3 regions of the Burkholderia savannae genome follow, and region 1 is predicted to be linked to each of the others. Evidence: predicted binding sites of a transcription regulator. Region 1 holds the regulator's gene; each other region holds the start of a gene.
The links. The regulator FliA, encoded in region 1, starts transcription of late flagellar genes. The targets are predictions, from matches to a motif close to CTAAAGTTTNNNNNNNNNNNGCCGNTA.
Positions count from the first base shown of each region.

Region 1 (3,227 bases):
GGGCGCATTCGGTGCTCGCGGCGAACCTGCCCGTGCTCGACAGCGAAGACGCGCTGATGGAGCGCGGCGGCGTGTTCGCGCTGATGGGCCCGACGGGCGTCGGCAAGACGACGACGACCGCGAAGCTCGCCGCGCGCTGCGTGATGCGCTTCGGCGCGAGCAAGGTCGCGCTGCTCACGACGGACAGTTACCGGATCGGCGGCCACGAGCAGCTGCGCATCTTCGGCAAGATCCTCGGCGTGCCGGTGCACGCGGTGAAGGACGGCGGCGATCTGCAGCTCGCGCTTGCCGAGCTGCGCAACAAGCACATGGTGCTGATCGACACGATCGGCATGAGCCAGCGCGACCGCACGGTGTCCGACCAGATCGCGATGCTGCACGGCGCGGACACGCCGGTGCAGCGCCTGCTGCTGCTGAACGCGACGAGCCACGGCGACACGCTGAACGAAGTCGTGCAGGCGTACCGCAGCGCGGCGGGCCACCCCGATCTCGCGGGCTGCATCCTGACGAAGCTCGACGAGGCGAGCAACCTCGGCGGCGCGCTCGACACGGTGATCCGCTACAAGCTGCCGGTGCACTACGTGTCGACCGGCCAGAAGGTGCCCGAGAATCTGTACGTCGCGACGAAGAAATTCCTGCTGAAGAGCGCGTTCTGCGCGCCGCGCGAGGATTCCCCGTTCGTGCCGCACGACGACGATCTGCCGGCGATGCTGTCCGCGTTGAGCACGCGCGCCGGCAACGAACTGCACGAGGTCCGCTTTGGATAAGCGCATCACCGACCAGGCCGAAGGATTGCGGCGCCTGCTCGCCGGACGCGCGTCGCGCGTCGTCGCGGTGACGGGCGGACCCTCGGGCGTCGGCTGCACGTCGACGGTCGCGAACCTCGCCGCGGCGCTCACCGCGCTCGGCAAGGACGTGCTCGTCGTCGACGAGCGCGCGAACGTCCGCTCGATCTCGGCGACGCTGTGCGGCTCATGGCTGCGCGACGGCGAGCCGGTGCGTCACGAGCTCGGATTCTCGATATGCGGGGCGTCGCGGCTCGCGCGCGGCGGCTACAGCGACGCGCAGATCGAGGCGCTCGGCGACGGCGCGGCGGACATCGTGCTGATCGACGCGCAGCTCGACGCGAACGGCGCGCTCTCCGGGCTCGCGCGCGACGCGCACGACGTGCTCGTCGTCACGCGCGTGTCGGCGTCGGCGATCACCGAGGCGTACGCGTGCATGAAGCGGCTGCACTACGCGCACGCGCTCGCGCAGTTCCGCGTGCTGACGAATCACGTGCAGAGCGCGGCCGACGCGAAGGCCGCGTACGAGAACCTCGCGGGCGTCGCGAGCCGCTATCTGCGGGTGTCGCTGTCGAACGCGGGGTGCGTCGCGGCCGATCCGCTGATCGAGCGCGCGCGCGGGCTCGCGCACACGGTGGTGGACGCGTTTGCGTCGGCGGCGGCGGCGCGCGATTACCGGCAGATCGCCGCCGATCTGCTGTATTGGCCGATGCGCCCCGGTTCTGGCGTCGGCCGGGTCCGGACGGGAAGTTCGGCGTTTGAACGAGGCGCGGCTCATGCCGCCTGAACGCCACGACGAAGAGAGGGCACGATGTACAACGCTCAAGGCAAGATTTCCCAGGACGAAGTGCTGACGCAATATGCGCCGCTCGTGCGTCGTCTCGGCCTGCAGCTCGTCGCGAAGATGCCGGCGAGCGTGGATCTCGACGACCTGATCCAGGCCGGCATGATCGGCCTGCTCGACGCGGCGAGCCGCTACAAGGAAGACCAGGGCGCGCAGTTCGAGACTTACGCGACGCAGCGGATTCGCGGCGCGATGCTCGACGAGCTGCGCAGCAACGACTGGCTGCCGCGCAGCCTGCGCAAGACGTCGCGCGAGGTCGAGCACGCGGTGCACCAGGTCGAGCAGCGGCTCGGCCGCGCGGCGAACGAGACGGAGATCGCCGAGCACCTGCAGATGCCGCTCGGCGAATTTCAGTCGATGCTGCAGGATCTGCACGGCAGCCAGCTCGTCTACTACGAGGATTTCGACCGCTCGGCCGACGACGAGCCGTTCCTCGACCGCTACCGCGCCGACCACGCCGATCCGCTGTCCGCGCTGCTCGACGAGCATCTGCGCAGCGCGCTCGTCGACGCGATCGAGCACCTGCCGGAGCGCGAGAAGCTGCTGATGTCGCTGTACTACGAGCGCGGGCTGAACCTGCGCGAGATCGGCGCGGTGCTCGAGGTGAGCGAATCGCGCGTGTGCCAGCTGCACAGCCAGGCGGTCGCGCGGCTGCGCGCGAAGCTGCGCGAGCTGGCGTGGGTCGGCACGGAGAGCTGAGCCGGCCGGGCGGCGACGGGCGCAATGCACGGGAAGCGCGCGCGCGTCGGCGAGGCCGGCAAAATGCCGCGCGAGCGCTCCGCTTGCACGATAGGAAAATTTCGTCTCGATTTGCTACAATCCCACCTCGTTTCCGAGGAGCGTTGCGACGGGCCCCGCCCGCCAGGCTCGGAAAGGGTCAACCGAGCGGTGTGTCGGCGCAGCATCGTCGCGTAGCGGCGATCGTTCCCGCCGATGACGCCCGCTTACTTGAACGGCGCTCACGTCACAATTTTCTAGAACTTTTTTAGAAAGGAGGGCGTGATGAACGCCGCTGTCATCGATTCCAATTCCGCACAAGATTACGTCGTCGCCGATATCGCGCTTGCCGGCTGGGGCCGCAAGGAGCTGAACATCGCCGAGACCGAAATGCCCGGCCTCGTGCAGATCCGCGACGAATACAAGGCGCAGCAGCCGCTCGCGGGCGCGCGCATCGCCGGTTCGCTGCACATGACGATCCAGACGGGCGTGCTGATCGAGACGCTGAAGGCGCTCGGCGCGGACGTGCGCTGGGCGTCGTGCAACATCTTCTCGACGCAGGATCACGCGGCCGCCGCGATCGTCGAGGCCGGCACGCCCGTCTTCGCGTTCAAGGGCGAATCGCTCGACGAATACTGGGAGTTCTCGCACCGCATCTTCGAATGGCCGAACGGCGAGTTCGCGAACATGATCCTCGACGACGGCGGCGACGCCACGCTGCTGCTGATCCTCGGCTCGAAGGCCGAGAAGGATCGCTCGGTGATCGCCAAGCCGACCAACGAGGAAGAAGTCGCGCTCTTCAAGTCGATCGCGCGCCACCTCGAAATCGACGGCAGCTGGTACTCGAAGCGCCTCGCGCACATCAAGGGCGTGACCGAAGA
Region 1 covers NZ_CP013417.1:943-4,169, forward strand. The annotation lists gene WS78_RS00015 (MinD/ParA family ATP-binding protein) at 760-1,572, shown strand; gene WS78_RS00020 (RNA polymerase sigma factor FliA) at 1,597-2,328, shown strand; S-adenosyl-L-homocysteine riboswitch at 2,458-2,597, shown strand; gene ahcY (adenosylhomocysteinase) at 2,632-3,227, shown strand, end outside.

Region 2 (3,227 bases), 430 kb from region 1:
GTTCGGTACATTTCGGACCGCGCCAGGCCTGGCCTCGCGCGGTTTTAACGTTTGCTGAAAAAATAAACTCGGGTTTCGATCTAAACTTTGCGCTGCTGTTGCCGCTAAACGTGAGAGACCAACGATCGGGCGGATCGCGCCTGGTCATAACGCGCCCCCGAAGTCCGCCAGGCGCATCGAGATAAAATACCGGCAAGCCATGAATACCGAACAGTCGACGAGTCAGGCCGCGAGCGCCGCCGCGCATTCCGGCCATGATTACGGCCGCCGCAATCCGCTCGAGATCGGCGTGCAGCTGCGCAATCTCGTCAATCGAGGAGATTTCCTGACCGTCCAGTACCAGGGCGGTCAGCTTGTCACGCGCATTCTCGACGTCGACGTCGGCGCGCGAACCTTCGTGTTCGACTGGGGCGCGCTCGCCGACCAGAACGCGGGCATCCTCGCCGCGCCGGACTGCGTGTTTCATGCGGCGCCGGAGGGCGTGCGCGTCGAATTCTCGACCGCGACCCCGCGCGAGACCCGCTACGAGAACCTTCCCGCGTTCGAAGCCGATTTCCCCGACGTGCTGTACTGCGTGCAGCGCCGCGAATATTTCCGCGTCGACGCGCCGATCCTCGATCCTTACGTGTGCCGCGGCAAGCTGCCGGACGGCGAGACTTTCCTGTTCGAAGTGCACAACCTGTCGCTCGGCGGCCTCGGGTTGCGCACGGTCGACGAGCGCGTGTCGACGCTCGAGCTCGGCACGACGCTGCCCGACGTCGAATTGAACCTGAACGGCCATGGGATGCTGTCGCTCGATCTGCAGCTCGTGTCGCACCGCTCGACCGACGCGCCGAACGGCACGCGCCGCTACCAACTGGGCTTTCGCTTCCTGTCGCTGCCGGGCAGCGCGGAGAACACGCTGCAGCGCCTCATCACGCAGCTCGAGATGAAGCGCCGGCAGCTCGCGCGGGCCTGAGCCGCGCGGCCATCGCGCCCGTGCGGGCCAGGCCGCACGCGACGCCCGCAGCCATCGCGACGGCGCCCGCGCGCCGGCCGCGGCGCGCCGCATGCATTTTTGCGCGCGCATTCCCTCAATTTTTCTCACGCGCGGCCGTTATACCGGGAGTCTACGCAACCCGGCAGCCGCGGCGCGGCCGGCTCATAGGATCGCGCATGTCCAATACCCTCATGAACCTCGGGATCAGCGGCCTGAACGCCGCGCTCTGGGGGATCACCACGACCGGTCAGAACATCAGCAATTCGGCGACGCCCGGTTATTCGGTCGAGCGCCCCGTGTATTCGGAGGCGAGCGGCCAGTACACGAGCAGCGGCTATTTGCCGCAAGGCGTGACGACCGTGACGGTCCAGCGGCAGTACAGCCAGTATCTGTCGAACCAGCTCAACGCGGCGCAGACGCAAGGCAGCTCGCTGTCGACCTACTATTCGCTCGTCGCGCAACTGAACAACTACGTCGGCAGCCCGACGGCCGGCATCTCGACCGCGATCACGAACTACTTCACCGGCCTGCAGACGGTCGCGAACAACGCGGCCGATCCGTCCGCGCGGCAGACCGCGATCAGCAACGCGCAGACGCTCGCGAGCCAGCTCGTCGCCGCGGGCCAGCAGTATTCGCAACTGCGGCAGAGCGTGAATTCTCAGCTCACCGACACCGTCACGCAGATCAACAGCTACACCGCGCAGATCGCGCAGCTCAACGAGCAGATCGCGTCGGCGAGCGCGCAGGGGCAGCCGCCGAACCAACTGCTCGACCAGCGCGATCTCGCGGTGTCGAACCTGTCGCAGCTCGCCGGCGTGCAGGTCGTGCAGAGCAGCGGCAGCTACAGCGTGTTCCTTTCGGGCGGCCAGCCGCTCGTCGTCGGGAATGCGAGCTATCAGTTGGCCGCGGTCGCGTCGAAGTCCGATCCGAGCGAGCTCACGATCGTGTCGCAGGGCGTCGCGGGCGCGAATCCGCAGGGCAGCCCGCAGTACCTGCCCGACGTGTCACTGACGGGCGGCACGCTGGGCGGCCTGCTCGCGTTCCGCAGCCAGACGCTCGATCCGGCGCAGGCGCAGCTCGGCGCGCTCGCGGTCAGCTTCGCGTCGCAGGTCAATGCGCAGAACGCGCTCGGCATCGACCTGTCGGGCAATCCGGGCGGCAACCTGTTCACGGCCGGCGGCCCGACCGTCTACGCGAATCAGGGCAATACCGGCGGCGCGACGCTGTCCGTGTCGTTCGCGAACGGCTCGCAGCCGACGTCGAGCGACTATTCGCTGTCGTACGACGGCTCGAAGTACACGCTGACCGATCGCGCGACGGGCAGCGTCGTCGGCACCGCGACGCCGACCACCAACCCGCCGACGATGACGATCGGCGGCTTGAATCTGTCGCTTTCGGCCACGCCCGCCGCGGGCGACGCGTTCACCGTGCTGCCGACGCGCGGCGCGCTCGACGGCTTCGCGCTCGCCACTTCGAGCGGCTCGGCGATCGCGGCCGCGTCGCCGGTGCTCGCGGCGGCCACGTCGACGAACAGCGGCACGGGCGCGATCACGCAGGGCTCGGTGAGCGCGGGCTATCAACTGCCGTCCGGCACGACGACGCTCACCTACAACGCGTCGTCGAAGACGCTCTCCGGCTTCCCGGTCGGCACGACGGTGACGATCGCGGGCACGCCGCCGACGTCGGTCAACATCACGAGCGCGACGACGCCCGTGCCTTACGATGCGTCGGTCGGCGCGTCGCTGACGATCTCGAGCACGACGCAGCCCGCGCCGTCCGGCGTGATGAACGGCGTGAGCGTGTCGCTGTCGGGCGCGCCCGCGGACGGCGATCAGTTCACGATCGGCGCGAACAAGGGCACGAACGACGGCCGCAACGCGCTCGCGCTGTCGCAGCTCGTGAGCTCGAAGACGATGAACAACGGCACGACCACGCTGACGGGCGCGTACGCGGGCTACGTGAACGCGATCGGCAACGCGGCGAGCCAGCTGAAGGCGTCGAGCACCGCGCAGACGGCGCTCGTCGGCCAGATCACGGCGCAGCAGCAGGCGGTGTCGGGCGTGAACCAGAACGAGGAAGCGGCGAACCTGATGCAGTACCAGCAGTTGTATCAGGCGAACGCGAAGGTGATCCAGACGGCGGACTCGCTGTTCCAGACCGTGCTCGGTCTGTTCAACTGAACGAGGTAGACGGCGATGCGCATTTCCAGCTCTCAGCTCTACAGCCTGAACGTCAGCATGATGAACGA
Region 2 covers NZ_CP013417.1:3,798,149-3,801,375, reverse strand. The annotation lists gene WS78_RS18580 (flagellar brake protein) at 200-958, shown strand; gene flgK (flagellar hook-associated protein FlgK) at 1,156-3,159, shown strand; gene flgL (flagellar hook-associated protein FlgL) at 3,175-3,227, shown strand, end outside.
Region 2: flgK (flagellar hook-associated protein FlgK) is a predicted target of FliA. The motif match lies at 1,073-1,099, and genes of this name have one in related genera.

Region 3 (3,227 bases), 1.0 Mb from region 1:
TGGCGAAGGGTGTCGCGGGCGGCGCGAACGGCTCGCTGTCCGTCAACGGCGGCGTGAAGGCCGGCGCGGGCGAGTAAGCGCCGAAGGCCGGCGCGCGGCAAGCGGGCTTCGCCCCGGAAGGCTCGCCTGGCGCGTTGCGCGTCGACCGATGGACGACGGCCCGGATCGCATCGCGCGGTCCGGGCCGTTGCGTTTTAGCGGTCCGCCTTCGTGCTCGAACCGCGTTTGCGCGCGCGCGAACGAGCGCGCCGCGCGTGACTGGTTACGGCCAACGGCAATTGCAACGGCTATGGCTACTGGCTACTGGCTACTGGCGGCGGCGCCCCTGCGGCTGCGCCGTGTTCTGCGCGCCGCGCGCGGGCGGCGTGACGATGAACACGCTGCGCAGCCACGCGGCGATGCGCGTGAAGATGTCGTACGGCTCCTCGACGAAGATCTCGGGCTTCAGGAGCCGCAGGTATTCCATGATCTGCTGCGCTTCCTGCTTCTGGAACGAGCCGTGCGCGATGCCGAGCCTGAGCAGCCCGCGCAGCTCGCCGAGCTTCTCGCGCGCGACGCTGCCGACGCTCATCTCGCACGCGAGCTTCGCTTCGTACACGCGTTGCCGCAGCGATTCGGCGAGCCGCCACGCGGGCGTCTGCATCCGCTCCTCGAGCGTCTGAATGTCGGTGACGGCCGCCTTGATCTGCGCGGCGAGCGGATCGACGAGCGCCGCATCCCCCTGCGCGCCGGACACGACGGCGGCCGCCCATTCGCGGCATGCTTTCGCGAGTTCGTCGGGCGTCCATTCGGAGCGCGACGCGAAGCCGAAGCCGAATTCGCCCGCCTGCCGGATCAGGATCGCGACGACGTCCGGAAACTCCTTGTCGAGCGTGCGCTTCGCCCACGCATACTGGCCGCCTTGCAGGAGCCGCTGCACGGCGTGCTCGGTGAGCGGCACCATGCTGTCGAGCAGCTTCGCGCGCAGGAAATCCTCGAACGACGGCGTGACGAACTGCGGATCGAGCTTGAGCGACACGCGCAAGAACGCATCGAAGTCTTTGCGCAGGGAAGCGACGGTGTCGTCTTTCAGCGTGAGAGTGATTTGGCCCATGTCTGTCTCGATGCTCGATGCCGGTCGGCTCGACCGGCGCTTTCGCCCGCGCGCAGCCGACGTGGGCAGGCCGCGTGTCGGCTGCGCGGATCGGCCGGCTGGCCGTCGGTCGTCGTGCTGTCCGGCCGGATCGGATGACGGGATTCGGTCGCCGGGCGCGGGGCTTCATCCTCTTAACGGCTGTGCGCGCGGGAACTTGAGGGCCGTGCGCGCCGATGCCGCGCGTGCGGGCGGCGCACGCGGCTCAGCCCGGCAGCCAGCCGCGCGGCGGCACGATCGCCTGCCAGAAAAAGAACACGGCGAGCCCGGCGGCGATCGTGACGAGCGGCCGGCGCGTCGCGGCGGACACGAGCACCGCGGCAGCGGCGCCGACGAGCCGGGGATTGCGCCAGGTCAGCTCCGCGTCGCCGCCGTGCGGCGCGAGCGTCATCGGCACGATGATCGCGGTCAGCACGGTCACGGGGACGAAGCGCAGCGCGGCGAGGAGAAGCGGCGGGAAGGCGAGGCGATCGCCGAGCAGGAAGAGCGTCGTGCGGATCGCGTACGTGAGCGCCGCCATTCCGAGAATCAGCAGCGCGTAGCTCATGATGCGGCCTCCGCGCGCCGGCGCGCGCGCTGCTCCGCGAACCAGGTCAGCGCGACGCCGATCACGACGCCCGCGGCGACGGCGGCGAGCAACCCGAGCTTGTACGGCCACGCGCGGCAGAGGAGCGCGACGGCGCCCGCCGTCACCGCGGCGGCGAGATTGCGCAGCGAGGCGAGTTGCGGCACGACGATCGCGATGAACGTCGCCGCCATCGCGAAGTCGAGCCCGAGCGACTGCAGGCGCGGGAACGCGGCGCCGAACAGCAGGCCCGCGATCGTCCACACCTGCCAGTTCACGTACATCGCGACGCCGGAGCCGAAGAAGTGGTCCGGCCCGGTCGCGCCGGGCTCGGCATGACGGTAGTGCGCGTACGCGACGGCGAAAACCTCGTCCGTCATCAGCGCGCCGAGCGTCGCGCGCCACCGCAGCGGCAGATGCGCGACGTACGGCGCGAGCGTCGCGCTGTAGAGCAGATGGCGCAGATTGACGACGAACGTCGTCGCGAGCACGACCGCATAGCTCGCGCTGCCCGCGATCAGGCCGAGCGCGATGAACTGAGCGGAGCCGGCGAAGAGCGCGAACGACATCAGCTCGCCGTGCCACGGCGCGAGCGGGCCCGTCGTGACGAGCGTGCCGAAGATCACGCCGAAGGGGGCGGCACCTACCATCATCGGAACGGTGTCGCGCATGCCGGCGGCGAATTCGCCGAGCCGGGCGGGCGGGGGATGCGTGGAGCGGGACTGGGACAAGGCGGCTACCTCCTGTGCGATGGAGGATAGCCGCGCGGGAGAGGCGCTCGCTTGTACGTTCTTGCGATGTCGATGTCGTGAAGGCCCAGCCCGAGCCAAAGCCCGAGCCAAAGCCAAAGCCAAAGCCAAAGCCAAAGCCAAAGCCAAAGCCAAAGCCAAAGCTGGTACCGGTACCTTCGCCGGAGCGGGAAGCGACGGCGGCGGCGATGCGCGTCTGTCGCTACAACGCTACGACGGCTGCCATCGCCCGGGCGGCACGCCGAACATCCGTTTGAAATGGCGGGTGAAGTGGCTTTGATCGGAGAAGCCGCACGCGGCGGCGACGTCGGCGACGCTCGCGCCCGCGCGCAGCGGTGCGAGCGAGCGTTGCAGGCGCAACTGGTTGCGCCATGCGTGCGGCGGCATGCCGGTTGCGCGCGAGAACAGGCGCGCCGCATGGAACGGCGACAGCCCGGCCGCTCGCGCGACGTCCGACAGCGTGACGGATTCGGACAGATCGGCGGCGAGCCGCTCGCGCATCGCATCGACGCGCCGGCGGTCGGCCGCGACGTCGCGCGGCGCGGTGCGATTGCCGGCGTGACGCGCGATCAATGTCGAGTAGGCGTCGAGCATCGCGGTTTCGGCGGAGAGCGGATCGTCGATCGGCCGGGGCGCGCTTGCGTCGCGAGGGAGCGCATCCGGCAGCCAGGCCGAAGTCGAAACCGAGCCGGAACCCGAATCCAAAGCCGGACCGGAATCCGGACTCGAAGCCAAACCCGAAGCCAAACCCGAAGCCAAACCCGAAGCCAAACCCGAAGCC
Region 3 covers NZ_CP013417.1:1,040,832-1,044,058, forward strand. The annotation lists gene WS78_RS05255 (hypothetical protein) at 1-77, shown strand, start outside; gene WS78_RS05260 (DUF4088 family protein) at 308-1,093, opposite strand; gene WS78_RS05265 (AzlD domain-containing protein) at 1,338-1,679, opposite strand; gene WS78_RS05270 (AzlC family ABC transporter permease) at 1,676-2,368, opposite strand; gene WS78_RS05275 (AraC family transcriptional regulator) at 2,657-3,227, opposite strand, start outside.
Region 3: WS78_RS05260 (DUF4088 family protein) is a predicted target of FliA. The motif match lies at 1,268-1,294, and genes of this name have one in related genera.